Linked DNA regions of Gloeocapsopsis sp. IPPAS B-1203. Each later gene encodes a partner of the first gene's protein in a complex. Links are inferred from orthologs where the notes say so. Each region holds a gene or a part of one and is shown in the gene's direction. Other genes may lie near its edges.

Evidence for each region.
Region 2: the proteins of dnaB (region 1) and dnaG are in contact, whole or in part, in a crystal structure (PDB 2R6A), measured with the Geobacillus stearothermophilus proteins. The link is inferred for Gloeocapsopsis sp. IPPAS B-1203 from one-to-one orthologs. Residues at the interface, in WP_033016901.1 of Geobacillus stearothermophilus: Ser13, Glu15, Ala16, Gln18, Glu91, Leu92, Asp94, Ala95, Val96, Pro97, Thr98, Ala99, Ala100, Asn101, Tyr104, Tyr105, Ile108; in WP_049624496.1 of Geobacillus stearothermophilus: Lys456, Leu457, Leu458, Pro459, Ala460, Asn463, Ala464, Leu467, Leu535, Leu536, Ile537, Ala538, Gln544, Glu545, Asp548, Tyr549, His552.

What each region holds. Positions count from the first base shown.
Region 1 is NZ_PEIG01000009.1:225,385-240,747, reverse strand. What follows is about bases 7,495-10,294. They hold dnaB (replicative DNA helicase), read left to right. Parts: upstream 7,495-8,116; coding sequence 8,117-9,472; downstream 9,473-10,294. Other genes in these bases: CSQ79_RS17310 (di-heme oxidoreductase family protein), read right to left, coding at 9,491-10,294; rplI (50S ribosomal protein L9), read left to right, coding at 7,495-7,783. Outside these bases: CSQ79_RS17370 (alkaline phosphatase D family protein), read left to right, coding at 1-252; CSQ79_RS27980 (hypothetical protein), read right to left, coding at 287-460; cytochrome b6-f complex subunit PetN, read right to left, coding at 469-558; CSQ79_RS17355 (SDR family oxidoreductase), read right to left, coding at 684-1,358; CSQ79_RS17350 (hypothetical protein), read left to right, coding at 1,474-2,130; CSQ79_RS17345 (hypothetical protein), read left to right, coding at 2,303-2,686; CSQ79_RS17340 (ABC transporter ATP-binding protein), read left to right, coding at 2,739-4,574; CSQ79_RS17335 (hypothetical protein), read left to right, coding at 4,767-4,973; CSQ79_RS17330 (TlyA family RNA methyltransferase), read left to right, coding at 5,190-6,008; gloB (hydroxyacylglutathione hydrolase), read left to right, coding at 6,359-7,132; more of rplI, read left to right, coding at 7,325-7,494; more of CSQ79_RS17310, read right to left, coding at 10,295-10,858; CSQ79_RS17305 (imelysin family protein), read right to left, coding at 10,912-12,042; CSQ79_RS17300 (ferritin-like domain-containing protein), read left to right, coding at 12,232-12,678; CSQ79_RS17295 (FTR1 family iron permease), read left to right, coding at 12,688-13,641; CSQ79_RS17290 (ribonuclease D), read right to left, coding at 14,081-14,710; CSQ79_RS17285 (CAP domain-containing protein), read right to left, coding at 14,751-15,281. UniProt on the Escherichia coli protein: The main replicative DNA helicase, it participates in initiation and elongation during chromosome replication. Travels ahead of the DNA replisome, separating dsDNA into templates for DNA synthesis.
Region 2 is NZ_PEIG01000003.1:72,403-87,850, forward strand. What follows is about bases 7,164-10,048. They hold dnaG (DNA primase), read left to right. Parts: upstream 7,164-7,588; coding sequence 7,589-9,508; downstream 9,509-10,048. Other genes in these bases: CSQ79_RS06465 (hypothetical protein), read left to right, coding at 7,164-7,476; CSQ79_RS06475 (pentapeptide repeat-containing protein), read right to left, coding at 9,516-10,046; CSQ79_RS06480 (YraN family protein), read left to right, coding at 10,048-10,048. In the rest of the region: CSQ79_RS06435 (ArnT family glycosyltransferase), read right to left, coding at 1-1,495; CSQ79_RS06440 (hypothetical protein), read left to right, coding at 2,055-2,771; CSQ79_RS06445 (LysR family transcriptional regulator), read right to left, coding at 2,803-3,711; CSQ79_RS06450 (hypothetical protein), read left to right, coding at 3,901-4,182; CSQ79_RS27475 (hypothetical protein), read left to right, coding at 4,215-4,370; CSQ79_RS06455 (N-formylglutamate amidohydrolase), read left to right, coding at 4,522-5,340; CSQ79_RS06460 (glutamate-cysteine ligase family protein), read left to right, coding at 5,569-6,894; more of CSQ79_RS06465, read left to right, coding at 7,084-7,163; more of CSQ79_RS06480, read left to right, coding at 10,049-10,509; CSQ79_RS06485 (hypothetical protein), read right to left, coding at 10,590-10,979; tRNA preQ1(34) S-adenosylmethionine ribosyltransferase-isomerase QueA, read left to right, coding at 11,264-12,367; CSQ79_RS06495 (tetratricopeptide repeat protein), read left to right, coding at 12,436-15,448. UniProt on the Escherichia coli protein: RNA polymerase that catalyzes the synthesis of short RNA molecules used as primers for DNA polymerase during DNA replication.

The sequences.
Region 1 (15,363 bases):
TTTGTTGGAACTTCAATTTCCTCTGATTTTCCCGCGCAGTTTATCGCCCCAGTTACTGCAGCTTTAGCAAACAACCCACATACCAAATTTTTCGACGGTGCTTTTCGCGGTTACGTTCGCTGTCAACTGACACCCAAACAATGGCGTAGCGATTATCGAGTTGTTTCGACGATTCTCGATCCGCAAGCTCCAGCAAGTACGCTAGCATCCTTCATTGTGGAAAATGGGCAACCAGGCGCTCAAAGCGCATAAAATTACAATTGTGTCAAGAGGGTAAGGCATTGCCTTACCCCTTTTTGCGTTTGTATTTACCTTGAATGCGGTTTTCGCGGTTTTCTTTGTCTTGACGACGGCGATCGCGCCAATCTGCTGCTGTTAAGTACAAAACACCTCCGGTTACTGCAGTCAGTAACCCAAAGGCAATTAAAACAAGAACATTAAGTGCTGTTGTCGTTTCCACTTGAGCTTTTACAGTCCGTTACGACCCCAAACTACCATTGCAATTGACCATGTGAAGGTAACAAGCAGTGTAACCCAACCGAGTGTCAAGATTTCCATAGCCGTGTATTAAGCATTCTGTAAAACAATCTTAAAATTTATCATACTGCAAGATCGGCACTAGAGGTAACGTTAGAAAAACCTATGAAGATAGGTTTCGTTTGTGTAGCGGTGATTTCAATCGCTCAGCTGACATCAAATGCAACAAAATCAGGTTGACCGTACATCATTTGGCGATCGACGGCGGAGAGAATTTTATTATTCGCCTTTTCCGAATTGAGACAGCGACAGACAAGTTGGGCGACATCAGCGCGGTGAATTGTCCCAGCAACTCGCGGATCTTCGGTAAGAATGCCATTATTTGTTGCGGGTTCTGATTTCAAACCACCTGGTCGAATGATTGTATAAATGAGTCCACTGTTAATCAAATGCTGTTCAGCTTTTTCCTTCTCAGCTAATACAGACCCTAATGTTGCCAAAGCTTGAGGTGGTAAAGCTTGCGCACTATCACCGCTACCAATTGAGGAAATTAAAATAAATTTTTGAACTCCGGCTTTGACTGCTGCATCGATCAAATTTTTGTTTCCTAAATAGTCAGCGCGATCGCCATCTTTAGGTAAACCACCAATTGTGCTGACAACGGCTGTAATTCCTTCTGACAACATTGCGTTTTCTACATCACTGACACGCAAGGCGTCGCCTAAAACAACCTCAATTTGCATTGCTTCTAGATCCGCACGAGTCGCCTCGCTGCGTAGTAACGCTTTTACCTTTAATTGTTGTTGTCTCAAACAATGCGCGATTTCTCGACCGACGCCACGGCTGGCTCCCGCAAGAAAAATGTAGGATGGATTTGTCATGCTTAGTTTTGTTGGGTAATGGGTAACAGGTAATGAATCGGAACTATGACCAATTATCAATTACCAATGACCAATTACCAGCCTTTTAGTGATGTTCGTTTTCACTCGCTTACTTATGAGTAGAAAAATTATTTTATGGGTGCTTTGGGCAGCATTTATAATCTATGTGCTGTTTTTTGCACCACCATTGCATCTACAAGAAACCTTAACACTGTTAATCAATATTCTGACGTTGCAGTGGACAAAGGTAAATCCAGTTATTTTATCTTTGTTTTCGCTCATTGGTGTTTGGATATTCATTTATAGCTGCCTTTTGTTTTTTGATGGCAGAATGCAGAAGATTCCGTTTTGGGCTTTTGCACTCGCGTCACTTGGTACAGGTGTGATTGGGTTAATCCCATACTTGGCGTTACGCGAAGCGAATCAAGAATTTACTGGTGCTAAAGATTCGTGGTTACAGTTGCTAGACTCGCGTAGTACTGGTGTCGCTGTGACGATCTTTACCATTGGTTTAGTCGCTTTTGGTTTATTTGCTGGCGATTGGGGAGATTTTTTCCAGCAGTTTTTAGGCGATCGCTTTATTCACGGTATGAGTTTAGCGTTTTGTGTGTTTACTGTCTTGTTTCCTACCGTACTTGGCGATGATATGGCGCGTCGCGGTTATTCTAGCGATTCACAACTTTTTTGGTTGTTTGCGCTTATTCCTTTATTTGGTTCCCTTGCATACCTTTGCTGGCGTCCGCCTTTACACGATACCGTTTCATCAATTTAGTACTTGTGTACTATCTTTAAGTAGAATGAAGAGGGGCTAGGAGCTAGAAGTCAGGATTCATGGAAAAATCTACTTTTGTGGAAACTACTAATCAGTTTAGGTTCTATCTGTACAACCCTGATCTCTGACCTCTGACCCCTGACCTCTTTATTATTCAGGGAGAACATCACATATGGCAATTGCAGATTTACGCAAAAGCGACATGATGGCGCATTTACTAGATGCTTTAGATGCAGGTAAGGATATTGGTCACTACGGTAGATTAGTGTTTGCGATGGTAGCGCGGCACTTTTTAAGCGAAAAAGAGTTAATCGAACACCTGCAAAAAGACCGCGACTTTAGTGAAGAAGACGCGCGATCGCTTTATCAACAAGTACAAGGTAAAGACTATAACCCCCCACGCCGCGAACGAGTATTGGAATGGCAACAACAGCAAGATTTTCCGATTTGTCCCAATCCTGACGATCCTGATGCTTGCAACGTTTACAAAGATTTGCAGTTTCCTGAGGAAATTTACGACCAAATCTCGGAATATCACGAACAAAAGGGGAGTTAAGTAGCTAGGGTTAGTAAAAAGAGTGGAGTGGGTTTCCCGCATGGGATCGTAGATGAAAAGTTATTCGCAGGGAATCGCACTCCCATTGCAGCAAAGCTTGCGACAAATATTAGCAATATTTCGTTATAGTGGACGGGCTATCGAACTGGTATGGACGACTAGCCATGTCCTGACATTGGTTCTGGCAGTATTCACTTTAACAGCAGGTTTACTTCCTGGGGCGATCGCCTACATTGGTAAATTAATTGTTGATGCGGTTGTGGTAGCCTCACAGTCAGGATTAGAAAGTAATCGAGCCGCCTTAGGCTATTTAACACTAGAAGCCATATTAGTTGCCTTACTCGCAGGCAGTCAACGGGGATTGAGTATCTGTCAATCACTATTACGAGTGTTATTAGGGCAAAGAGTTAATATTTTAATTCTAGAAAAGGCTTTAACCCTCGATCTTGCCCATTTTGAAGATTCTGAATTTTACGATAAGATGACGCGGGCGCGGCGTGAAGCCTCAAGTCGTCCGCTGTCGCTTGTTAGTCGTACGTTTGGTATTGTTCAAGATAGTCTTTCACTCATTACATACGGTGGATTACTACTACAATTTTCGCTGTGGGCTTTGTTAGCACTCGTTTTAACTGCAATTCCTGCATTCGTTGCTGAAACAAAATTTGCCGGAGAAGCCTTTCGCTTATTTCGCTGGCGCGCACCAGAAACACGACAACAGCATTATCTAGAAACATTAATCGCGCGTGAAGATTTTGCGATGGAGGTGCAGCTGTATCAACTAGGACCAATGTTGCTACAACGCTACCACAATATTTTTAATCGCCTTTATCGTGAAGATCGCAATTTAACCCTACGCCGAGGCGTGTGGGGTTACGCTTTGGGTTTACTGAGTAGTGCAGCATTTTATGCAGCGTATGCTTGGATTGTGATAGAAGCGATCGCCGGACGAATTTCGCTTGGTGATATGACGATGTATCTTGTTGTGTTTCGCCAAGGACAAACAACATTTTCTTCTGCACTGACTTCCTTAGGAGGAATGTACGAAGATCAGTTGTATTTGTCTAATCTTTATGAGTTTCTCGAACAAGACATTCCCCAACCAGGCGGTAATGCGACTCAAGGAATTATTCCCCAAGACGGTATTCGGTTTGAAAATGTGACTTTTACCTATCCAGGAAGCTTGCAACCTGCAGTAAAAAACTTATCGTTGCATCTCAAACCAGGTGAAAAACTGGCGATCGTGGGTGAAAATGGTTCGGGAAAAACGACTTTAATTAAATTATTAACGCGCCTTTACTCTCCAGATTCAGGACGAATTCTGCTTGATGGCTTAGATTTACAAGAATGGGATATTGAAGTTTTGCATCGGCGGATTGGCGTGATTTTCCAAAATTTTGTCCGCTATCAATTCACTGTTGGTGAGAACATTGGTGTTGGAGATGTTCAACACTTGGTTGAAGAACCACACTGGCATACTGCCGCAGATAAAGGCATGGCACAACCTTTTATCGAGCAAATGGCTGATAAATTCTACACCCAGTTAGGGCGTTGGTTTAAAGGAGGTCAAGAACTCTCTGGCGGACAATGGCAAAAAATTGCACTTTCGCGGGCTTTCATGCGGACACAAGCAGATATTCTTGTTTTAGATGAACCCACCGCAGCGATGGACGCGGAAGCTGAAGTGTTAATTTTTCAACGATTTCGCACTCTCAGCAAAGATAAAATGGCAATTTTAATTTCGCATCGCTTCTCCACTGTCCGCATGGCAGATAAGATTGTTGTTCTTTCTGGTGGAGAATTAATTGAACAAGGAACTCACGAGGAGTTACTGCAAGCTGAAGGACGTTATGCCCGACTTTTTTCGCTACAAGCTGCGGGATATCGGTGAAAGAAGTAGAAGGGTAAGAGGGTAGGCGGGTAGTTGGGTAGGCGGGTAGATGGGTAGTAAAGAACAATAATAATCAAATCTCTCCCACACTCCCACTAGCCGCTCGTTCATCCAAAAGTAAAGAATTTCTAAGAAGACTGACATCTTGACTATATTGGAGTCAAAATCAATGGCAAGTCTTTTGATGTTGCCATGATGGTCAATCCTGCGCAAAACTCAAATCCATCTGCGGACGTGCATCTGACGGCGGCGGAACAGGATCTTATTGAGCAAATTCAATCTGAGTTAATATCATTAACTCGTGTGACTCCCGATGAAACGACTGATTGGCAGCAATTTCCGTTTGGGACTAACTGGAATAGTACGTGGGAAGGGGAAATCTACCGTAACCTTTGGTAGCAGTCTGTAAGCATTAGAATAGACAAAGCTTATATTTCAGAGAGGTGAGGGAACAGTAGCTTAAAAGCATGGGATTGAAACAAGGAATTATTCTCCTCGGCTCAATGTATCTCGCCATAATTCTTTGTTCTTTTAGTGATTTTTTTATCCACCTCTAAAGAATTATTTTTATTCCCCTCACTCCTCACCCCTCGCCCCTTCTTCTGTAATTTTGTCTTGGCTAAACAACGACTTGATACGCTACTTGTAGACTTAGAACTTTGTTCCTCTAGACAACAAGCGCAACGTTTGATTCGCGCCGGTGAAGTTTTTGTCAATCAACAAATTATTGACAAACCTGGAACTGAGGTTGAGACAACATTACCAATTCATATCAAAGAGCGATCGCCTTACGTTTCACGCGGCGGAGAAAAGCTTTTCAAAGCTTTAACTGAATTTGAGATTTCGGTTGCTGGGCGTGTTTGCTTAGATGGTGGAATCTCCACTGGCGGTTTTACAGATTGTCTTTTGCAAGCTGGTGCAAAACGCGTTTATGGTGTCGATGTTGGCTACGGACAAGTTGACTGGGGTTTACGCAACGATTCGCGTGTCATTTTAAAAGAACGAACTAATTTACGCTATCTGCAACCAGAACAATTATATAAAGAGGGTGACGCTGCTGCTGATTTTGCGGTAGTTGATGTATCGTTTATTTCTTTAACAAAGATTCTACCTGCTTTGTGGGAGTTACTACAGCCTCCGCGAGAAGCAGTTTTGCTCGTTAAACCACAATTTGAAGTAGGGCGATCGCAAGTTGGCAAAAAAGGCGTAGTCCGCGATCCCAAAGCACAAGCTGAGGCAATTTTTCAGGTGTTACAAGCTGCACAACAACTAAATTGGCAATATCGTGGCTTAACCGTTTCTCCGTTGCTAGGTCCTGCTGGCAATATTGAATACCTATTGTGGTTAGGAATCGATAGTTACATTGCAACACCTAATTTTTCTCAGATTATTCAGTTTGCCCAAACAGTCCACGAACAATTCACCAGCAATTAAATCTGCTTTCTTTTTATCTACTAAATACCAATTTACATCTAAGTTTTGTACATAAATTAAAATAACATCATTGCTGAATTGCTTGTTATGAGCATTTTTGTCACGAAAATTGAATATCTGGGCAGTGAATTTAAGTCAAGTTTTAGTTACCTACTAATATTTAAACCACTATAATTTCAGTAAATTACAGTAATACTTTTGGCACGTCTATAATCTTCACTTATTATTGGGTTTATTCATTAGTGTTAGGTATAAACTCTAAAAGCTTTGAATTGTTAATTAAGTATTTTTTCTCGTTAAAAATAATTTTTATTACGTTATTAATTGGAAGAGTGATAGAACTACAAGCAATGGAAGTCATCAGAATTTCAGCACTTTATGATAATTACATCTTTTTACTGCATGAACCCATGCAAAATATAGCTGCGGTTGTAGACCCAGCAGAGGCGGAACCAGTACTACAGCAATTAGAGCAACTAGGCGCAAAGCTAGTGACAATTTTTAATACGCATCATCATAATGACCATGTGGGTGGTAATCGCAAGTTGATGCAGCATTTTGGTAATGTCACAGTGTATGGTGGCGAGAAAGATCGTGGCAGAATACCTGGACAACAAGTTTTTTTGAAAGAAGGCGATCGCGTTTACTTTGGCGATCGCACTGCTGAAGTCATTTTTGTCCCTGGACACACTCGCGCCCACATTGCTTACTACTTTCCACCAGAAACACCAGGGGCGCTTGGAGATTTGTTTTGTGGTGATACTTTATTTGCTGGAGGTTGCGGTCGCTTATTTGAAGGGACTCCAGCCCAAATGATGGATTCTTTATCTAAATTAAGAGCTTTACCGGATAATACGCGAGTGTGGTGTGCTCACGAATACACTTTAAAGAACCTGCAGTTTGCACTGACAGTGGATGGTGGAAACCCTGAGTTACAAGCTCGTTTTGCTACTGTCAAAGCAGCACGTAATCGTTTTGCAGCTACTATACCTTCGATGTTGAGTATCGAAAAGCGTACTAATCCTTTTTTGCGTTGGCATCAACCAGAATTACAGTTAGCAGTCCAAAGTAACGATCCATTGCAAACTTTTGCACGGTTGCGCGGCATGAAAGATCAGTTCTAACTTCCAGTAGTTTTTTCTAGAATAAATCACAGCATCAACAAGATTGCTGCAAATTAACTGCACGCAGTATGATAAATAGTTGCGATCGCTTGCTGCATTTCGTTACGATTATAAATTCTGACTCCTTTTACAAAGTAGTTTCATCCTTCTACTGCAAAGACACCACAGCAATTAAATCACGACAGGAAAATCATGGCAAAACGCGTGCAATTAGTTCTCAATCAGGATATTAGTAAGTTAGGACGATCTGGAGACTTAGTTGAAGTTGCACCAGGCTACGCTCGCAATTATTTGCTGCCCCAAAATTTAGCGGTGCAGGCGACTCCAGGTATTCTCAAGCAAGCTGAACGCAAGCGTGAAAAAGAACGTCAACGTCAAGAAGAATTAAAGCAACAAGCTTTAGCCCAAAAAGCAGCATTAGACAAAGTTGGGCAATTGACTATTGCTAAGCAAGTTGGCGAAAAAGATGCAATCTTTGGTACTGTAACTGCTCCCGAAGTCGCAGCGTTAGTTCAAGAAGCCATTGGTCAAGAGGTAGATCGGCGTGGAATTACCTTACCTGACATTAGCCAAACAGGAACTTACACCGCTGAAATTAAGCTGCATCCAGAGGTAACAGCAGAAGTCCAAATTCAGGTCGTACCAGAATGAAGAAGTCATGGGTCAGAGGTCAGGGTGATTTTTGAACCGCAGGTCTGCACGATTCGCATCCTTAAATGAGAACAAAAAATTTCTCCCCTGCACTTGAAGCACCTCTGCTTAATTGTATTCAATCTAAACTTGAAAGGGTATTAGTCCACCTCCGTGGACTTCGTTTTTACAGCCGCGAAGGGAGTCACTAGGCTTAAAAGATGTGGTGTGTAATCATAGCCAGGGCAATAATAGAAAGCGGAAAGATAGATAATAGATACAGTATCTAATTTCTTGCCTTAAATTTGTCCTCCTCGTAACCCTAACCTCTGACCTCTGACCTCTGACTGCTATATGACTCAACAACTGAGTTTTCAAGATAATATAGGTGGCTTACCTCCACAGAATGTTGATGCAGAAGAAGCCATTCTAGGAGGTATTCTACTCGATCCTGAAGCGATTAGCCGTGTGAGCGATCGCTTGATTAAAGATGCTTTTTATATCAACGCCCACAGAGAAATTTACGAAGCTGCCTTGAAACTCCACAATCAGGGTAAACCAACGGATCTTTTAAGTGTTTCAGCGTGGTTAGCAGATCGCGATTTACTTGCACGTATCGGTGGGAGAAGTAAATTAACTCAACTTGTAGATCGTACTGTATCAGCAGTCAATATTGACGTGCTAGCAATGCTAGTGATGGATAAATACTTGCGGCGCAAGTTGATCGAATCGGGTAATGAAATTGTCCAGCTAGGCTATCAAACTGATGTGGAGTTGGCAACAGTTTTAGACAGCGCTGAGCAAAAAGTTTTCAGCATCACGCAAGAACGCCCGCAACAAGGTCTTGTCTCGATTTCGGATACGCTCATTGATACTTTTCAGGAACTTGAAAGTCGCGATCAGGGGCAAACTCTACCAGGAATATTGTGCGATTTTTACGATCTGGATGCTCTTACAGGTGGTTTCCAGCGTTCTGACTTGGTAATTTTGGCAGGACGCCCAGCAATGGGAAAAACTGCTTTAGCATTGAATATTGCTAAAAATATTGCTGCTCGTTATGAACAATCAGTTGCGGTTTTTAGCTTAGAAATGTCTAAAGAGCAATTGGTGCAACGTCTTTTGGCAAGTGAAGCAGGAATCGAAAGTCATCGGATGCGGGCTGGACGCATTAGCCAAAACGAGTGGGAACAACTAAGCCGCGCATTTGGAAATTTATCGGAATTACCAATTTATATTGACGACACCGCAAATATGACGGTGATGGAAATGCGATCGCAAGCACGACGCCTACAAGCTGAGAAGGGTACAGAGTTAGCGCTGATTTTAATTGATTACTTACAGCTCATGGAAGGCAGTAGTAGTGATAACCGCGTTCAAGAATTATCGCGAATTACGCGATCGCTTAAAGGTTTAGCAAGAGAATTAAAGGTTCCCATCATTGCTTTATCTCAGTTGAGTCGTCAAGTTGAAGCGCGAACAAACAAACGACCTCTACTATCCGATTTACGCGAATCAGGTTCACTAGAGCAAGATTCAGATTTAGTTTTAATGATTTATCGCGACGATTATTACAATAACGATACTCCCGATCGCGGTATTGCGGAAATTATTGCAGCGAAGCACCGCAATGGTCCTACAGGTACGGTAAAGCTATTATTCGATCCGCAATATACTAAGTTTAAGAATTTAGCTAAGCCTCCAAGTTACTGATGTTGAAGTTTTTGTGAGTTACAGAGAATTTAAGAATCGAATTAAAGCATCGCGATCGCTTTGAGGCATCTTTTTAAACATCTCTTTTGATTGTGCTGCTTCTCCTCCATGCCATAAAATAGCTTCTGCTAATGTCCGCGCCCGACCATCATGAAGATAGCCAGAATAAGGTAATGCAGTTTGAGTCAAGCCTAAACCCCATAGTGGTGGTGTGCGCCATTCTGTTCCGGTTGCAGCAAAGTCTGGTCTACGGTCGGCTAATTCTGCTCCCATGTCGTGTAATAACAAATCGCTATAAGGGTAGATTGTTTGATGTGCTAAAGCAGGAATTTCATAGTTTGCAGTACGTAATTCTGCCACATGACACGCAGCACAATTGGCTTGATTAAATAATTTTTCACCCTGCTTGACTATCGGATCGTCTACCATTGTGCGAGCAGGAACAGCTAGCGTTTGCGTATAAAAGGTTGCTGTATTGAGAGTGCGATCGTCAATATCACTAGAGCCATCTTTTTCAGGAAATAAAGGATTAGTCACACCCATATCATTGACATAAGCAGAAGCAGATTGCTGTAAGAGGTCAGGAATATTAGCTTTATGCCCAAAACGACCTAACACTACTTTTTGGGCAGTTGTATCCCATACCATGTTCGGACGACCAGAAATGCCATCTTTATTGCTATCTTCTGGATCAGCTAAAGCTAAGATGGTTTCGTCCACGATCGCTTCGAGTAAACCGCGACCAAATATTGGTGTAGGAATCCGCAGCGAGGTTAAAACTTCTGGTGGTAAAGGTTTCCCGTTAGGAAGTGTGATTCGAGCAACAGGCGATCGCAGTTCGTAGGTTGTTCCATCTGCATAGTTACCAAAAGACTTTTGCCAAGAAATTTCTACTTCTGCTTCGGGTTGATAACCATAAACAGCTTGATCCTGAATTTGCGTACCAATTCCTGGAACAGGTGGTGCATTTCCTAAAGTCACTGATGCTTCAGGATGCGATTCAAAGATAACCTCTTGTTCTTCACTAGTTGTAGGGTATCCTGGTGGTAAACTGACTCGGACAAGCATTTGTCCTTTCACAGGCATTCCTCTTCCATCACGGATGTGACAACCTGCACAAGAAGCATTGTTAAATAATGGTCCTAATCCTGAATTAACAGGCGCTGGCGGTGTGACAAAAACAGCTTCAAATGCTCGATCGCCTTCTAAATGATCTTGTAATTCAGCTTCACTTAAATTTGGTGCTGGCTGTTCAAAACCACGGGAAGTGCGATTGATGACTGTTGTTGCGCCTCCCGCCATTGGCGATCGCGGTAAAGACCAATTTTGACCCCAGAAAATCGATAAAGCAATTCCTGCGGCGATCGCTACAGCAAAAATTATCAAAAATTTTAGTTGTTTTCTGTGAATATGCACTGAGGAGTTCATACTGTTACAGCTTAGTTCTGTACCAAGGGCAAAACTTCCTGTCTCATGGTTTGTTGAAGACTATCAATTGCAGTTTGTGCGGCTTGAATTTGTGGTACTGCTTGCGGATTAGCCATTGCAGTTTCTAAAGGTGCAGGAATTTTCTCTAATGCTGCCATTGATGTCTGAAATTGACTTTTAATTCTGGCATCTAAATCAGGATTAACTTGGGCAATAAAATCACTAATTCCTTTTCCATCGGTATTAGCATCTGGGAAACGACCTAAATAAACGTTCTCTGCACCTTTGACGTTGCTTTTTAAGTCTTCAAGAGTATGAAAGCTAAATCGACTTTCGAGTAATTTAGTGTCTTTTTGCGCTAATGGTTCACCGATCTTCTCATTAGCAACTTCATCTAGGCTGTCGATTGTTCCTTGAACAATTTCTGCTGCTCCAGAAGGTAATGTTGGATAGTTGCTATTACTACTTTCACCCGCAGTAGCAAGTACTTCTCGGTACGCAGGTTGACCCTCCACTCCTGTTGTCCAACTAGCAACTAGTTCATTCGCCACACGGCTAAAGTCTTTACCTAAAGCTTGTAAGTATTCGAGTTCTCGTTGGTTGAAATCACTAACTTGTTTGTTGTTCTCTGTACCAAAGAGCAAAAACTCGATCGCATGAAATCCTTTTTCTGTATCTTGGCGCTTTTGAATTGTTTCTACAGTCAAAGGGTCATTACTTTGCAGTACAGCCGTTAAGTCGGTTTCATTGACTGGCCACGAATCTAAGGCTGCATCATATCCTAAAGAATCTGCTGGTCCAAAGGTAAAGCTTTCACTCTGTTCCCAGGGCGATCGCGCATCGCGCCAAGCATTCCGTGCTGCTGCAAGCGTTTGCTCGTTGGGATCTTGCACAAAAGTGTCAATTGCTTTTGATAGTTGTGCTGCTTTTTGAGCAAATAACTGATTAGTAGGAATCACAACTTGATCGGCAAAGTCACTGACAATCTGGCGATCGCTAAATTTACTAGCACTCGCTGCTGAAGTCGTATTCGAGGAGTTTGTATTTGCTATTGTTGAAGTTTGATTTTGACAAGCACTCGCACTCAAGAGTATCCCTGCGAAGACTGCTACCCACGTCCTTTGCTGCAAATGAAAACGCATTGTTCACCTGTTTATTGCAAGTAAAAATCAACTAACACTCATTATTGATCGACTTACTTGCTTTTTGTTTTAAGTAAATCTTGAGATTTTTTAGGATAGAATGAGAAAGTTTTGCAAAATAAACAAGTTACACCAACAGCGCTAATCTAGAAAATAGCGCGTTCAGAACAATACATACTTAAAATACTTATGAAAGAACTTGACCAAGAAAAAACGATTCACTTGCTAAACACCATTATGGAGTTTGAACTTGCGGGTGTAGTGCGTTATACACACTATTCACTCATGGTTACAGGACCAAATCGAATTCCGATCGTAGATTTTTTTAAAGCACAAGCAAACGAATCGCTACTCCACGCCCAACAAGTTGGGGAAATTCTGACTGGCTTGGAAGGACACCCCAGTTTGCGGATTGCGCCAATGGAAGAAACTTACACGCACACGGTGCGAGATATTTTAGAAGAAAGCTTGAATCACGAAAAAAAAGCTTTGGAATTATATAAAAGTCTTCTAGAAACAGTGAACGATGCAAGTATCTATTTAGAAGAATTTGCCCGCACTATGATCGGACAAGAAGAATTACACAACATTGAAATTAAAAAGATGTTGCGCGACTTTAGTGGTAGTGCTGTCTAAAAAACGTTTATGAGTATTAGTGCTGCGTTACCAACTTTTGTGATTACCCTGCGCGAAGGCGTTGAAGCTGCTTTAGTTGTAGGAATTGTCTTAGCGTGTCTCAAAAAAGCACAGCAAAGTCAATTGAATTCTTGGGTTTATGCAGGCGTGGGGGCGGGAATTGGTGCGAGTGCGTTGGTAGGTTTGCTGTTTAGTTGGATTATTCCTGTTATTAGTAACGCAAATCCTGAATATACGCCTGTCATTAAACCCCTCATGGAAGGGGTATTTAGCGCGATCGCAATTGTCATGCTAAGTTGGATGCTAATTTGGATGACACAGCAGGCGAAGCATCTCAAAGCAGATATTGAAGGGACACTAACTGACACTTTGCAACACAACCAAGCTGCGGGTTGGGGAGTTTTTAGCTTAATTTTTATTGCAGTGCTTCGTGAGGGCTTTGAAACAGTTATTTTTATTGCTGCTAATTTTCAACAAGGTTTATTCCCTGCTTTGGGTGCAGTATTCGGCTTAGTTGGTGCTGTTTTGATTGGCGTGATGCTATTTAAATGGGGTGTCAAGTTTAATATCCGCCGCTTTTTTCAAGTGATGGGGGTTTTATTACTGTTAATTGTTGCAGGTTTAGTGGTATCTGCATTAAAGCATTTTGATGCTGCTGTTGCTGCCCTTGCAAGTATAAATCCTGCCTCAGAGTCGTTGTGTTTCTATCACGAACAGTTTGTCAGAAATCCTTCTTGTATTTTAGGACCAAGAGTGTGGGATACTTCACAGATTTTGCCTGACAATCGCTTTCCTGGAATTATTCTCAAAGCTTTATTTGGCTATCGACAAAACCTATTTTTGGTGCAAGCTGTAGCGTACATCGCATTTTTATTGACGGTTGGTAGCATTTATTTTCGCAGTTTAGGCTGGGGTCAAACGAGTGCTACAGTGCAAAAACCAGCTAGTTCGCAGCAAGATTAATCGGAACTTCGTCAGATTGTTGAGTAGGTTCAGCAGTAGTTGAGATAGTCGTAAACTTAGAACCGTATTAGAGGAAAGTCAGTAGAAGTTTGCTCATTGAATTCTACCATAAGAAGTTTTTGCACGCTTAGAGTATCAATTAACTTCGCTAATTACAGCAAAGTTAACGATTTTTATCAAATGATTGAGAAAACTTAAAAAGGTTCCTTTTATTTAGGTAAGTGGGTAAAAATAAACATAACTCAAGAGCTGGTAACTGCTTAATAGTTTTAAGTTTTGAGTTTTGTTAGCGTAGCGGTGCCTTAGCACGTTTTGAATTGTTCGCGAACAAAGGTGCCGGAGGCATTACAATTTTGAACTTTGAGTTTTCTTAACTCATAACTCAACACTCAACATTCATAACTCTCTATTACCCATTACCCGCTACTCACCTACTGAACTAGTGTTCAAAAATATCTTTGAATTGTAGTAAGTCAAGCGTGACAATTGTTGGCAAACACTCAAAACAGGCTTGTGCTAACTCTAATCTGTCTTCGCGCTCAAGCATTGTAATGAGTTTCTGTTGTGCAGAAAGTAAATAGCGGACATCGTTGGCTGCGTAGCGGAGTTGTTGTTCGCTTAATGAAGCAGCGTTTCCCCAATCAGAACTTTGGGCGCTTTTATCGAGTTCAACTTGCTCTAGTTCTTGGATTAAGTCTTTTAGTCCGTGTCGATTTGTATAAGTACGGGCTAGTTTACTAGCAATTTTAGTACAAAAGAGGGGCGATACCTGAATATCAAGATGATAACTTAAAGTAGCAATATCAAACCGTGCAAAGTGAAAAACTTTCAGAATGCTACTTGCTTCCATTAAAGTTTGTAAGTTTAGAGCAGATTCTTGTCCTTTAGCAATCCGAATTGCGGTTACGCGCCCTTGAGGATCGCACAGTTGCACAAGACACAAGCGATCGCGCCAGGGTAATAAACCCATTGTTTCAGTATCGACGGCGATCGCCTCCGCATTCATGTATTCCGCTAAGATTTCATCGCTGATGTCGCGATCGCAAACTTGAAAATCGGTTAATTCCATATTAAGGTTCAGGAAATATTAAGAATAATTGATTTTGATATTAGCGGCTGCGGATAAAAATCTGGGTAAAGTAATATTCGCCTTTAGAGTTTCGACTAATACCGATACCAGTTAAATCATAATGACCTTCGATGTTAACGCGATGTCCTGCACTTTTAATCCAACCTTGGACAGCTTGCACGTCTGGATTACTATAGCCTTGGTTAAATGCAACATTTTCAGCAGCAGCACGATATGGTATGCTACGGCGAATGATTTGAACCCGCTGATCGAAACCATCATGGCTAAAAGGTACTTTACCACTTGCCATTGCTTGACTATGAGCTAGTGCTTGGGCACTAATTTGAGAATTGAGAGTTAATGGTGGTAAGTTGCGCGATCGCCGATATTCATTGATTTGCTTGTGGATAGATTGTTCCAAAGTTGCAAAACTAGAACTTGATGCAGGAGATGATGGTGTGCGTGACATTTGTTCAGGTAAAATTCTTTCCGCAATCGATATAGCATCACAACTAATAATTCCACCCGCGACAAGCACGCTCAAAGCTATGCTTGAAAAATGGTTTTGCATTTTAGCAATTACTGTTTAATAACCTCTAAACAAGCAATTTCTCATGAGTAATTAATATGTCCTCTTAAAAGCTATTACCAAT
Region 2 (15,448 bases), on another replicon or contig:
GTGAATTTTGTTGCCATTGCTGCTGAAGCTCGTTGTGAGTAGCCGTAATAATTTGGCGATCGCTATAAAAATTGAGCGAAGGACGATCGTAAGGAAAGGATGTATAAACAATCTGTCCTACGGGTGTCATCTTTTGGATCATCACAGCAACAGGTTTTACAGGATAAGCTTCGGCAAGTTCCCAAACCCAGTGGGAAGAAGTCATAAATAGTACAAGCGAGACATACATTCCCCAAATTAAAATTATCAAAAACTGGCGATCGCCTCGTCTAGCTAAGATATTTGCCAAAATCATTGTGCCTGCAACTGCAGCTAAAATCATTTGTAATGCGCCATCCTGCGCAGAACTCCAAGGGCTAAAGTAGAAGCTGCCAATAGTGGCTCCTACAGCAAGTAGCCCCAAACAGACAACGACAGGGCGCGGATATGATGCATCAGATGTACACCAGTAATCAGCCAGCTGCGCTCCCACTGCTAAAGAAATAGCTGGATATATCGGCAAAACATACCAAGGAAGCTTGGTTTGCATCACAGAAATTATTACGAAATAAAAGCTAATCCACACAAGGATCAGTTTTGCCCAGCTCCAGTTGCGATTTTCCCATGCTTTACGCAAACCTTGTGGTAAAAATATCAGCCAAGGAAAGCTGTACTTTAAGATTTCTAATAAATAATACCAAGGTGGTCCAGCGTGATTTTCTACACTTGCCCAAACACGACTCAAAGATTGAGCCATAATTGCTGTATTGGTGAAAGTGTTACCGTATTCCAACCATTGAGCCAAGTACCACCAAGCTACAGGCGCGGCACCAACAAAAACACCTGCCCACAGGTAAGGACTCGTTAGTAAGCGGGGCGTATCCCAAAACAAAAATAACAGTGCGATCGCCAGCAGCAATAATCCAATGATTCCTTTAGTCAGACAAACTAAGGCAAACCCAATACCAATACCTAAGCAGTAACGCAAATTACGACGCGATCGCAGTACACACAACATCATCAACAGAAAAAAACACACTACTGCCCCATCCAACATTGCTAATCGCCCATGACGCACCATCGGTAGCAGTGTGAGGTAAACTAACGCAGCAAAAATCGCAGGCGTCCTAGGAAAAATTTCCCGCCCGACACAATATAGTAGAGGTACAGAAACTGCACTCAGCATCGCTCCTGGCAAACGTGATGTCCATTCATTAACTCCACCAAGCGAGTATGCCCCAGCTATTAATAAATGCATGAGTGGTGGTTTATTGAGATAAGGTGCGTTTCCTAATGTAGGATACAACCAACGCCATGAATTGACAGGCGATCGCCAAATTTCGCGGGCAACTTGGGCGATAGTACCTTCATCCCAATCGCGTAATGGTAATCCTCCTAGATTGATGCTGTAAACTAGCACTGCGGCTAACAATAACGCTAGAATCCACGACCAATCAACCTTACTGTTGCGTCGGTAATCAAATTTTGGAAACTCCCAATGAAAGCGATCGCGCATATTTTAGAATACTTGATAATTCTGATTTTCAAGTCTAGCTTCAACCAAATATTGATGGTCAGTTTATTGACTTTTTTGCTGTTCTACTACTTACTTAAATCTGCTACGAAGCATTGGAGCGTTGTATCAGGAACTTTGCTCTAATTCCCTGATCTCTGATTCTTGACCCTTCTTCAATCAAATTTTCTAAAAAATAACTATAGTTTAAGGATTATGAGGATTTTCTTATCTTTTTTACGATTGGCTCACAAAATCTCTTGATTTATCAATTTTATTCAAAGATTTACCTGAAAGTATTGTAATTTAAGAAGAATTACTTAGGCTAAACTACGTAAGTATTTTTTCTATACATATGCTACTGATACGGAATAGACTTGAGTACAGTCGTAGTAGACTGCGACATCTGTTGGTAAGGATTAGTCTTAAAGTCAAACCTTACTATAAATATGCCGTTCAAAATCCGAAGTGGCTTTTGATGTTTTTGTTCTCGCGGTTTCAGATAGTTCGTTCTCTAATCGACATTTTTTATCCAAAAGTAGAACTTGAGCAATATTCAGAAGTGTCTATATTTGAAGATCTTGATGTAGAAAATGTTATTCAAGTATTACAAGAGGATGGCTTATATTTAGGTATTCAACTTCCGCAAGCAATTGTAGAAGAGATTTTGGAATTTACAGAGCGCGAGCAGTGTTATGCCAATCTCAACCCACAACTTATGTTTCATACAAATAGTAAAGAAGTTTGGCAAGAAAAGTATGGTTCTCTTGTCGTTAGCGACTATGTAGATCCTGAGAGAAATTGCCGCGCGATCGAGAGAATTATTCAAGATCCTAAGTTACTTAAAATAGCAGCTGCTTACTTAAATGCAAAACCAGTGTTTACAGGATCGCGGCTGTGGTGGAGTTTTGCAACAAATACCAGTTTTGAGGAAAGATTAAATTTTGCCCAAGAGTTATTTCATTACGATCCTATTGACTATCGTTCTCTAAAATTCTTTTTCTACTTAACTAATGTAGACTCAAGTAGTGGACCTCATGTTTGCGTTCGTGGAAGTCACAAAAACAAAAAGATTACTCATCAATTGACTTTATTTATTGGTCGTAGCGATCGCGATATTAGTCAATATTATCAACAAAAAGATATCCTAACAATCGGCGGAAATGTAGGTTTTGGTTTTGCTGAAGATCCCTTTTGCTTTCATAAAGGAACTCCACCCCAACAAGGCGATCGCCTGATGTTACAAATCGAATTTTGTTTAAACAACTACCATTTTTAAATTGCTCAGCACATAACCACTTGGGTAAGTTTTAAACTGCAGTAAGTACAAATTGCTTTGACTTCATGAGAACATCTAAAAAGGCAAAAACTGCAGGGCTTTGTAGTGCATCTGCTAACACAGCTACTCCAATGATCCTTTCGAGAGGAATTGGTAGAGTAAACGCTTGCAACCCTAGTGGTACTGGTTCGGCGGCTAATCGGGGAAGAATGGCTGCACCTAAGCCTTGAACAACCATGCTGACAATTGTGGAATCTTCCCTGACTTCATAGGCAATATTCAAGGGACAATCAGAGAATCTCAGATGATTGCGAATTCTAATTGAGCAAGTATTTGTCGATGGCACAATTAAAGGATATGCAGCTAATTGCTTCCAGTTGAGTTTTTGAGTAGTGGTTGAAGCAGTTGGAGGTAGTAATACAATGTAATCATCGCGCAATAACTCCCAAGTTTCAAATTCATCACTAGCAGGAAGATATGTGAAGCCCAGGTCGGCATGACCTTCACGCAAAGCTTGTTCTACATTAATGTAATCGTAATGCTCTGTAATTGTGACTGCAATTTTAGGAAAGTCACTGCGAAACTGGGCAATCACTGCTGGTAGAATATGCGTTGCCACACTACGAAAACAGGCAATTTGCACTTGTCCTCCATCTAAGCCTTTTTCGAGGTTTGCTTCTTTAGCCATTGTGTCGAGTAACTGTAGTACATGCTGGGCATGAGCAATAATTCGTTTTCCTACGGGTGTAGGATGGGCACCATGGCGTCCACGCGCAAGTAAGACAACGCCTAAGTCTTCCTCTAAAGCAGCGATCGCATGACTCACTGCAGACTGTGATATTTCCAAATGCAATGCAGCTGTACTAAAGTTTTCATGTTCTGCGACTGCAACTAATGCCCGCAACTGCGAGATCTTGATTTTGTTAGTCATGTCACTCATAGCACTTTCAAAGCAATTAGCTAAACCCTACGGATAAAACTCAAAGCTTCTTCATCGTGACATTCCTTGACATATGAATTCTATTCATACATTCCATGCATAGTTTACTTTGATTGTCAAGAAAAACATTGTTAAAGTGGATTTATTAAGAGAAGTAAACGATGTGATGTGAGGTCATCAAGATTTGGTATGAAGTATTCGATTAGTACCTTTGAGCGAGAGAAATTAGAGTTTCTCTATCATCAATCACCAAAAAAAGCAAAACGTACTGACGTTTTTGCACCTATAAAAAGCATTTGGCAACAAGTAGTTAACTATCTGAACGCCAAGAACGAACTACAAGTTTGGCAAAGTTCAGATCGCAATGGTCGTACATGGTGGAATGCTTACGATCCAATAACAGGACGCACGACAAAACGCGATTCCGAATCTGAAATGCGTACTTGGATTGAAGAGCGATATTACCAATAACTAAAGTTCACTATTAAATAGGAGGAATAAGAATGATTTTCTCTAATCGCAATCAAGAATCTATCTCGGTCAATCAAGCTAGCAATAAGCAAAAATCTTTCCATCCATTGCTGCGTCCGCTAGTTAATTTCTGGAAGTTTAGCTGTTACTATGCAGATTACAAAGCACGTGTTTGGGATCTCAAATAAATTTATAACAGCAACCAAATCCCCAGTCCGCACTGGGGGTTTTTATTTATGGTGTGCCACACCTTGTTACTATAGTTACATTTATTTACCTTGATTTGCGAGAAAATGAAGCTTCGGATAATGAAGATATATTTATAATTTGGGGTAGTAAATGACGTTAAGTAGCTGGGTATTAACGAAAGGAGATGGACCTATTGTTGCTGTTACGCTACATGATGGTCATGATATCCGCGAAGAAGTTGCCCCCCTACTCAGCGTCACCGAAGCAGATCGCTGGCGGGAAGAAGATCCTTATACTGCACATTGGACAAAGATCGGTGACACCAGAATTGTTGCACGGCGATCGCGTTTTGAATTTGACCTCAATCGTCGCCGTGATAAAGCTGTTTATATTAAGCCTGAAGATGCATGGGGATTAAAAGTGTGGAAAAAAAGACCACCCCGTGCTATTATCGAGCGCTCTTTGGCAGAACATGACGCCTTTTATGCAACGTTAGAAGGAGTCTTGAGCGATCTTGAACGTCGTCACGGTCGCTTTATTATATTTGAGTTGCATACCTACAATCACTTACGTTTTGGACCTGACTCATTACCAGCCGATCCGCGATACAATCCTGAAATTAACATTGGGACAGGAACACTCGATCGCCAACGGTGGGCACCTGTCATCAACCGTTTTACCAAGGATTTACAAACATTCAACTTTTTGGGTAGACATTTAGATGTCCGCGAAAATATTAACTTCTCTGGCGGTTACTTTCCTCGTTGGGTGCATCAAACTTTTCCCGACTCAGCATGTGTTTTATCAATTGAAGTCAAGAAGTTTTTTATGAATGAATGGACGAATGAAGTAGACATCGTGCAGTTAGATGCAATTCGTCAAGCACTGCAATCGACTGTCCCAGGTATCCTCGAAGCTTTAAATCAAGTTGATGCAGGTGTTACCAGTAACGCGTATCAATTAGTTTGAGTAAAAATATTGATGTGCGAGGATTGAAGAGTAAAATCAAAATAGCACCACGCGGATGAGATCGTGGATGCATTAAAGAGGGCTGAGGAAGCGAGAGACGGAGAGACAAGGAGTTCTGAACTAGAAGATTCAACTCAAAACTAGCTACTAGTTACTGGCTTCTCTTCGGCTACCAACAGTAAGTTATACCTTCTACCCTCTATATTTGCTTGCTTTGAGGTTTAAAGCATGAGTGTAGAAGATCGGCGGATAGGGCTTGAGCAAGAGTTTTTTTTGGTAGATGAACAAGGTGTTATTTCGCAGCGCGGTGATGAGTACTTGCAGTTTTGCCAAGAAGTAGCAACATCAGAAGGACGAAATCCGCAGCATTTTGCCCCTGAATGGGTAAAAAGTATGGTGGAGATTAATACACCGCCTGCGTATAGCGTAACAGAGCTAGCAACAGAGTATTTAAGTAATCTTAAGGTAGCACTCAAGGTAGCCAAGGAAATGAGTCTTAGGCTCTATCCTTTATCTACCTATCCATTGCACGTTATGCCGACAATTCGTAACAAGCCCTGGTATCACATTCAAGTCCGCACCGTAGGTTTTGATCGCTTTATGCACGCGGCGCGATGCACGGGAACGCACATTCATTTAGATCTTCCTGAAGGAATTATTGATCGGCGTGTAGGTGTATCTTACGATTCTACCCCAGAGGCACGTACTGAACTACTTAACATATATAACTTAGCAACAGCTTTAGATCCATCACTGATTGTATTATCGCGGGCGTGTCCTTTTTACGAAGGACGAGTTATGAAATTTGCGGCTCATACCGTACGTTATCGCGGTAGTGAGGTTTTTGGCTGGGAAGGAGTGTATACCCATTTGCAATCTGTGGGTGGATTACAGCCTTATGCAGCAGATACAGAAGAATTGGTTGAGTTACAGTTTGCGCGGTACTACTCTTGGTTAGCAGCGATGGATAAAGCAGGAGTAGAACGACATTTGTTTAAAGAAGCTGGGGGAAACCTGCTTAAAGCAGCGTGGAATCGCGTGCGACTCAACGGTATTGGTACAGTAGAAATGCGCGGTACTGATAGTAATTATCCTCAGGTCATTTTAGCGATCGCCACATTACTTTATCACGCAGCACATCGCGTGCGAACTGAGCAATTGACAGTGAAACCAACTGAGGGAGTGCGTACATTTGAATTACATGGCAATATCCTGGCTGTACCAGATTTCCACTATCTTGATGGGGAATTATTGTATGCTGCTGTTACTGAGGGTGTTAAGAGTGCCGAAGTTGTTGCTTACTTAGATTCGATTCTTGATTTTGCTGTGCAAGAAGGTGGTGAAGGATCGCACTATCTAAAAACTTTGAGATCTTCATTAGGGCAATATCAAACTACTGAAGCGGAAATTTTACAAGACTTTTTGCCAACGACTGAAGAAATCTCGCAAGAAGACGGGCTACGTTTGGTACGTCAATGCTGCGACAAGTTAGAACAGCAAGTTACATTTCTAGAACAATCGCATTTAGAGATGCTTACGGAGTCCTCTGACTGAAGTCGGGACTACATAGGCAAAGTGTACCTTCGTACACTAAAACAAAACTTTTGCAGCAGCGAATTTATTCACCTTCGCATTCATACAGGCAGTCTAATGAATCAAAAACTAGCATAAAGCCGATACAATCTCTGATGGGGCAGTAGGAAGTGTAACTACTGCAGATTAATCCAAGATAGGCAGATTGTTATGGTACGTTGGTTGATGGCGATCGCTTTATTTGTGTTACTCACAGCTTGTAGTGGTGAAGTCGAACCAAGTAATAAACTTGTACAACAGGCGATCGCACTTCAGCTAGAACAAACACAACAGCAATTAAGTCAACAACTCGGCGTACATCTCCAAGGAATAGAAATTCGACACGTCACCGTTACACAGCGCGAACTAGTAGAAATTCAAAGCTTACCTGTCTCTCATGTTCGTGGTACATACGATCTGACGCTCAAACTACCGCGCAAAGTCACTCAACACAATTCCTTTGATGTCTACTTGCAACGTCAGCAAGAAGGTAAAACATGGCGGCTTTTGATTCCGCAAGCAGAAAAAGATAAATTGACCTGGTTGAGTTATTTGATTCGATAATGGTATTTAGGGCAATGGGTAATGGGTAGTGAGAAACAAAAAGATATTTACCAATGACCAATTACCAGCCTCATACTCACGCTCAAACACTACTGAATCACCAGTTAATTCAATGCAAATCCCGCGCCTGCACCCAGACACAATCGAGGAAGTTAAGCAAAGAGTTGATATCGTCGATGTGGTATCAGAACACGTTGTTTTACGCAAGCGGGGAAAAGATCATGTTGGTTTATGTCCATTCCACGACGAGAAAACTCCAAGTTTTAGTGTTAGTCCTAGTAAACAAATGTATTACTGCTTTGGCTGTAATGCTGGGGGAAACGCTATCAAGTTCTTGATGGAAGTCGGGAAAAGTTCTTTTAGTGAAGTTGTCTTAGATTTAGCACGGCGCTACCAAGTACCCGTACAAACACTAGAACCTGCACAACGACAAGAATTACAGCGTCAGTTATCGCTACGCGAACAACTCTACGAGATTCTAGCGATCGCCTGTCAATTTTATCAACACGCTTTACGTCAACCGCAAGGAGAAGCAGCATTAGAGTATCTTCAATCTTCACGAAAACTGAATTTAGAAACGATTCAGCAATTTGGTTTAGGTTACGCACCGACAAGCTGGGAAACTCTTTACCGCTATTTGGTAGAACAAAAGCACTATCCTGTACAACTCCTCGAACTAGCAGGATTAATTCGTCAGCGACAATCAGGAGATAGTTATTACGATTACTTTCGCGATCGCTTGATGATTCCCATTCATGATATCCAAGGGCGCGTGATTGGTTTTGGCGGAAGAACCTTAGGGGAAGATCAACCGAAGTATCTCAACTCACCAGAGACTCAACTCTTCAACAAAGGGAAAACACTATTTGCCTTAGATCAAGCAAAATCAACAATTTCTCACCTCGATCAAGCTGTTGTTGTCGAAGGCTATTTTGATGCGATCGCACTTCACGCCGCCGGAATCACGAATGTTGTTGCTTCTCTGGGCACTGCTTTGAGTTTAGATCAAGTTCGCCAACTGTTGCGCTATACCGAATCAAAACAACTCATTCTCAACTTTGATGCTGACGCCGCCGGAACTCAAGCAGCAGAAAGGGCGATCGGTGAAATTGCCAATCTTGCCTATCGTGGTGAAGTGAGTTTGCGGATTCTCAACTTACCCGAAGGCAAAGACGCTGATGAATACTTACACACTTACACGCCCGAACACTATCGCGAACTGCTGCAAAATGCCCCATTATGGCTAGACTGGCAAATTCAACAAATTGTGGCAAACCGCGACTTGAAGCAAGCCGATCAATTTCAGCAAGTTGCCCAAAAAATGGTTAAACTACTCAAGCTGATTGATAATAGCGATACAAGAAATCATTATATTTTTCGTTGTGCTGAGTTACTGAGTTTGGGCGATGGGCGTCTGATACCTATACAAGCTGAAAGTTTGGTATCACAAGTTGCACCTAATTACAATAACCGTACGCCACAACCATTTAAAAAGCAGCAGCAAAAATCTTCATCTTCAGTTCCCCTCACAAGCGATCGCAGTCTTTTAGAACAAGCCGAAGCCTTACTCTTACGCATCTACTTACATTGTCCCGAACATCGTCAAGCAATTACTGAAGCTTTACAAGCACGAGATCTTCAATTTAGCCTCTCCCACCATCGGTTTTTGTGGCAGCAAATATTAACAGAAATCGCTGGTAGCGATCTTGCTGATTCTTTAGTTTCTCGTCTGCAAACTCGATACTTACAGTTGGATTGCGAGATGACTGTGGTATCGCATCTGTTTTATTTAAATGAGAAAACCGAACGCGATCTTTTACGTGCTACTCAGGGAGTACAAGCCGCAATTGCGTGTATGGAACGTGTTATGTGTGAGAAGCGCTATCGCCTTTATCTTGAAATGTGGCAAGATACTGATCCACAAGTTGATTTAGAGCGATCGCAGTCATATTATGAATTACTTTACACCGAACAGCGACGCTTACAAGAGTTAGATCGGCAACGGCAATTTTCACTGACTGATTTAATCTAGTCTCATATTAAAAACACATTAGTGTTTCCCGTGTTTCTCGCCCTGTTGTTGGATTGGTTCCTTTGGCAACCTTACACAGCTTATCTTGCTCATCGCGTCGTAATAACACGTCAGTAAAGTCAGCCCCATCAATCACTGCTTTGTCAAACTTGGCATTTGCGGCAAATGCACCTTCTAACACAGCGTCTTTTAAATTAGCATTACTCAATCGCGCTGAATCTAATGTGGCATTCGTTAAATTTGCGCCTTCTAGATTTGCTGACTCTAAATTAGCAGCAAATAAACTAACGCCTGCTAAATTTGCATGGCTGAAATTGCTATTACGGAGATTAGCATGATTAAAACTTGAGTCTGTCAAGTCGCGCCCTGCAAAATCAGAGTTAAGTAAATTTTCTTTGTTGTAATCTAAAGCTAAAGCTGGGGGAATACTGAGATACAGGGGAGACGCGATCGCACTGACAACTAACACAAAGATCGCTATCTGGCGGCATAACTTGAATATATTTTCAATCATCCAATCCTCTTGAGTGTGAATCATTATGACAAACCCTCCTTCTTCTTATTATCCCGATATTGGTGTACTAGGAGAAGATCTCGTTGCACAATGGTTACAATCACAAGGCTGGCAAATTCTGCATCGTCGCTGGCACTGTCGTTGGGGAGAAATCGATATTGTTGCTCAACACACTACCACACCTCTACTTGCCTTTGTTGAAGTGAAAACTCGTAGCAGTGGTAATTGGGATGAAGGAGGCTTGCTATCTTTAACACCACAAAAGCAAGCGAAACTTTGGCGCACAGCTACTTTTTATTTAACGAAATACCCCCACTTAAATGATTATCCATGTCGTTTTGATGTTGCTTTAGTTTATTCTCAAGGCTTTGCTACTCACCCACCACAAACAAAAAAGCCCGCGATTCTCAAGTCGCTGGCAATACAAGTTGGCAATGTTAAATTTCAATTGCTGCTACAAGAATACATTCCTGCTGCATTTGGATAAGATTTAGTGACTCGTAAAAGAGTTTTGAATTTTAAAGAATTTTCTTAATTCATAACTCAAAACTCAAAACTCATAACTCTCTAAGCCAGAGTTTCTGGGCAGTAGCCTAATCCTCGTACAAACTGTTGGCGAAAAGCTTCGATTTCTTCACGTTCTGGGCTACCATGAGAGACGATCGCAACTTGATAGCGACGCATGACGTCAATGGGAGATTGTCCAGCCTCTAAACTCCAGAGTGCCATATTCACTCGCATGGGAGGTTCGTAGGGAATTCCCAACTCATTTAAAAATGCCCGAAAATCTCCATCGTCTTGAGGATTCAAAGGCGAGTTCATTTTGACTTTTACCACCCAGCCATCAATCTGATGGATCACGGTTATAAACCTAACCGATAGATGCTGTACTTTATGTAGATATTCAACAATCCTCAGGGTGAGGCTGGCATTTGCAAGGTAGTAAAGGTATTCCATTTCCGTGGTTGGGAGACGCACCAATCCGACACTTATATTGTGCCGAAGGTCTACCCTCCTTTCATAGGGGAAAATCACCCAATTTAACCTGGGTAGGTTCACCCAATTAAGTATGTAAGTACGAATTGTCAAAAATTATCAGAAAATCTGTATAACTACGGTGTCTAAAAAAAACAAAATATGGCTTAAGAACAATATAGAAGAGACAAAAGCAAAGCGATAACCGTAATAACACGGATTTTTGATTCAGAAACGGCAATGCTGTGATGTTGATACCCAAGACTATGTTTAGTGGATCGTTACCTTCTCAAGAAGACTGCTTATTATCTGCATACGATTATGAGTTACCCCAAGAGTTAATTGCTCAAAACCCTGCTGTACCTAGAGATAGTGCGCGGTTATTAGTTGTTGATTCTACACACTATAGTCATCAGCGATTTTTTGAATTGCCTCAACTACTGCAACCAGGCGATTTATTAGTAATGAACAACACCAAGGTTATACCCGCACGATTGTATGGGCGAAAATCAAGTGGTGCGTCTATTGAGGTATTGCTTTTAGAAGAACGCCAGCACAATCAATGGCTAGCTTTAGTAAAACCAGGAAAACGCCTACCACTAGGAGCAAAAATTGTCTTTGAAGGAAATGCCTCTTATTCTTTAAATGCAACAGTATTAGCAACGGATGCAGCAACTGGAGGGAGACTACTGCAATTTGATGTTCCTGGAGGAATGTCTTTGATTCAAATATTAGATAAATATGGGCAAGTACCTTTACCTCCTTATATTACTGATTCTCAAGCAGCAGGCGACCAATATCAAACAGTCTATGCCCAGCAACCTGGTGCTGTTGCGGCTCCGACAGCAGGATTGCACTTTACTCCAGAATTACTTATACAGCTACAAAACAAAGGAATCAAGACAGCATTTGTCACGCTACACGTTGGTGTGGGAACCTTTCGCCCTGTTGAAGTTGAAGACATTACAACACATACAATGCACGGAGAATGGGTAGAAGTAAGTGCAGATACTGTTACTCAAATTCACCAAACACAAGCTCAAGGTGGGAGAGTTATTGCCGTGGGAACAACTGTAGTACGTTCGTTAGAAGGTGCTGCAACAAGTGGACAGTTGCAACCTTTTTGTGGCAAGACAGACTTGTTTATTTATCCTGGTTATCGATGGCGTGTTGTTGAGGGATTAATTACTAACTTTCATTTGCCTAAATCGAGTTTACTCATGCTTGTAAGTGCCCTAATCGGTCGTCAGCGCCTGCTGGCATTGTATCAAGAAGCGATCGCGCATCGTTATCGCTTTTACTCTTTTGGTGATGCCATGTTGCTGTTACCAGTTGATTTATCGACAATTGAGCGTAAAGATCGGAAATAGACGTCAATTTTGATTACCCTGGAAAAGATACCGCGATATCTTTTCCTGATCAGCAGGCAAAAGGAACTATGAAGCGCAAGCACAAACAGATTTTAAGAGCTTTATCACACGGCAGTGGTCTTTTGCTGTCTACTGTGTTACTGTCAATTGGTGCTGTTACTCATGCTGAGGTGACACCTAGTGCTTCTGAATCAAGGTTGGCGCAAGCAAATGCTTTCAAGCGATCGCCTCAACTAGCTCAAGTACAGCCACAAGCGCCTACTACAGCATTTGGTACGCAGTCGATAACGCTGTTTAATATCTTGCTAGCAACTTTAGTAGTACTATTGGGTGCGACATTGCTAGCACTATTTTTCTTACGTAAGTCAGTCATTCGTGGTGTCGCTGATATTGTGATGATGCGGCTTAAAGAAGTTGAAGATATCCAAAATGAAATTGCTAACGCCGATCGCAAAATTCAGAACATTTTGCAAGATGCTGAAGAAATCTTAGACGAGATTAACCAAGAAGCAGAAGAGCTACAACAAGAAATTGCAGCGCAACGTGAAAACTTATCGCAGATAACGCATCTCTCACAAACACAACAACAACAAGTAGTTACAAAACTTGAAAATCAATTCAAAAACTCAGAACAATCGCTAAAGAAATTAGCAAGTGAATTTGGAAATGAACTAGTCGGCTTAAAACAACAAACAAAACAGCAGCAAGCTGCTGTTTTACAAAATATTGAACAATTAAAAGAAGAATTTTCTCCGCATCTTTTAAAAATTCGAGCAGAAGTTCAAGAAAGAAAAGATGCAGTACTACAAAATTTAGAACAATTTCAAACAGAATTAGCAAGCCAAATCAATCAAATTCACCAACAAGCTCAACAGCAACGCGATACAATTTTACAAAATATTGAACAACTGACATCTGATTTTACCCCGCAACTTGCGACACTACACGTAGAAGTTGAAGCACAAAAGGATAGAATTATTCAAAACTTACAACGCTCAGAAAGTGACTTTGCAGAACAAGTCGAGCAAATTCAACAAGAGTTAACAACACAACGCAGTAGTGTTTCACAAGAATTTGAGCGAGTACTAACAGTTTTAAGCCCACAAATATCAGAGATGCAAGCTGATATTCAATCACAAAAAGAAGCAGCATTACAAAACATTAGACAATCAGAAATAGAATTAGCTGCACAATTAGTCCAGATTCAACGGCAAGCGCAGCAAGAATACGATGCTACATTAGATAACTTGAAACAGCTAGCACTAGGCTTTGACCCAGATGCAACAGAAATTCAAGCTGATATTCAATCACAAAAAGAAGCAGCATTACAAAATATTAGGCAATTAGAAATAGAATTAGCTGCACAATTAGTCCAGATTCAACGGCAAGCGCAGCAAGAATACGATGCTACATTAGATAACTTGAAACAGCTAGCACTAGGCTTTGAACCAGACACAACAGAGATTCAAGCTGATATTCAAGCAGAAAAAGAAGCCATATTACAAAATATACAACAATCTAGAAAAGAGTTTGCAGTGCAATTAGCACAGTTGCAACAACAAGCGCAAAAACAACGTGATTTATTGTTAAAAAATATAAAACAACTTGCCTCAGAATTAGCTCCACAGTTGGCAGAATTACAATCTGATGTTCAAAATCAGAAAGATGCAGTCATCCAAAATATTAGACAAACAGAAAGTGAATTTGTCACGCAAGTTTCTGAGTTGCAAGCAGAAATGCAAACACAAAAAGGTGAAGCTGTTCATCAACTAGAAGATATCAAAACTGAGCTAGAAGAACGAATTACAGCTTTGCAAGCCGAAGTACAAAAACAACAATCTACTTTACAAGAAAGCATACAACAGCTAGAAGCTAATTTAACACCACATCTTGCAGAAATTCAAACTGAAGTTATAGCAAGACTGCAACAACAAAAAGATGTCACATTAGAAAATTTACAACAGATTCAAATAGAAGTCACCACACAGATTCAAGAGTTTCAATCGCAAACTCAAACGCAACTAGAACAAGAGATTCAAAACTTGCGATCGCAAGTCGCAGAATTTGCCACTCAACTTAGCAATTCTCGACTAGGAATTCAATCGCAACAAGACACTACAATTGAAAATCTAGAAAAATTAGCCTCTGAGTGTTCAAATCAACTGACAGCATTGCAGTCAGAAATTACAAATCGTAAGGAAGTAACGCTAGAAAATCTAGAGAAACTAGAAAACAGACTAGAAACAGAACTAAATGAGGTAAAATCAGATGCTCAAGCCCGAAAAGAACAAATTCTCAAGCAAATAGCCGAAATTACACCAGCAACAATTGCTCAAGAAGCATTCTCTGAAGTATCCCAACAACTTCAAGCCTTATCCGAACAAATACAACTGTTGAAATCAAACTATCCACAGTTATTCATGCGTCCGGATGATTATATCAATCAGGGAAATGCATTATTTTCTGCAGGACATTATCAAGATGCGATCGCATCCTACGAACAGGCGTTAGAAATTCAACCGAATAATCCTGATGTATGCTATCAGCAAGGCTTAGCATTATGGGAATTAAACCAATACGAGTCAGCAATTGCTGCATTTGATAAAGTACTGGAAATTAAACCAGAAGATGTCGCAAGTTGGTATCAACGTGGTATCCTTTTGAAAGAACTAAAACGCTACGAAGGTGCATTTGCAGCTTTTAGCCAGGTGATTCAAATTCAACCAGATCATAGCGATGCTTGGTTTAATCGCGGTATTGTTTTAGGAAGACTAAAACGCTATAAAGATGCGATCGCATCCTATGATAAAGCCATTGAACTCAATCCTAATCATCATCTCGCGTGGGTAGATCGCGGCGTAGCATTAGGCAAATTACAAAACCATGAAGAAGCTTTTCAATCGTTTGATCGCGCAGTACAAGTCAAACCAGATGATGCTGTAGCTTGGATGAATCGAGGTATGGCGTTAGAAGTTCTAGAAAGAATAGAAGATGCGATCGCATCGTACGATAAAGCGATTGAACTCAATCCTGACTACTATAAAGCTTGGAACGCTAAAGGATATTTACTCATTCAATTAG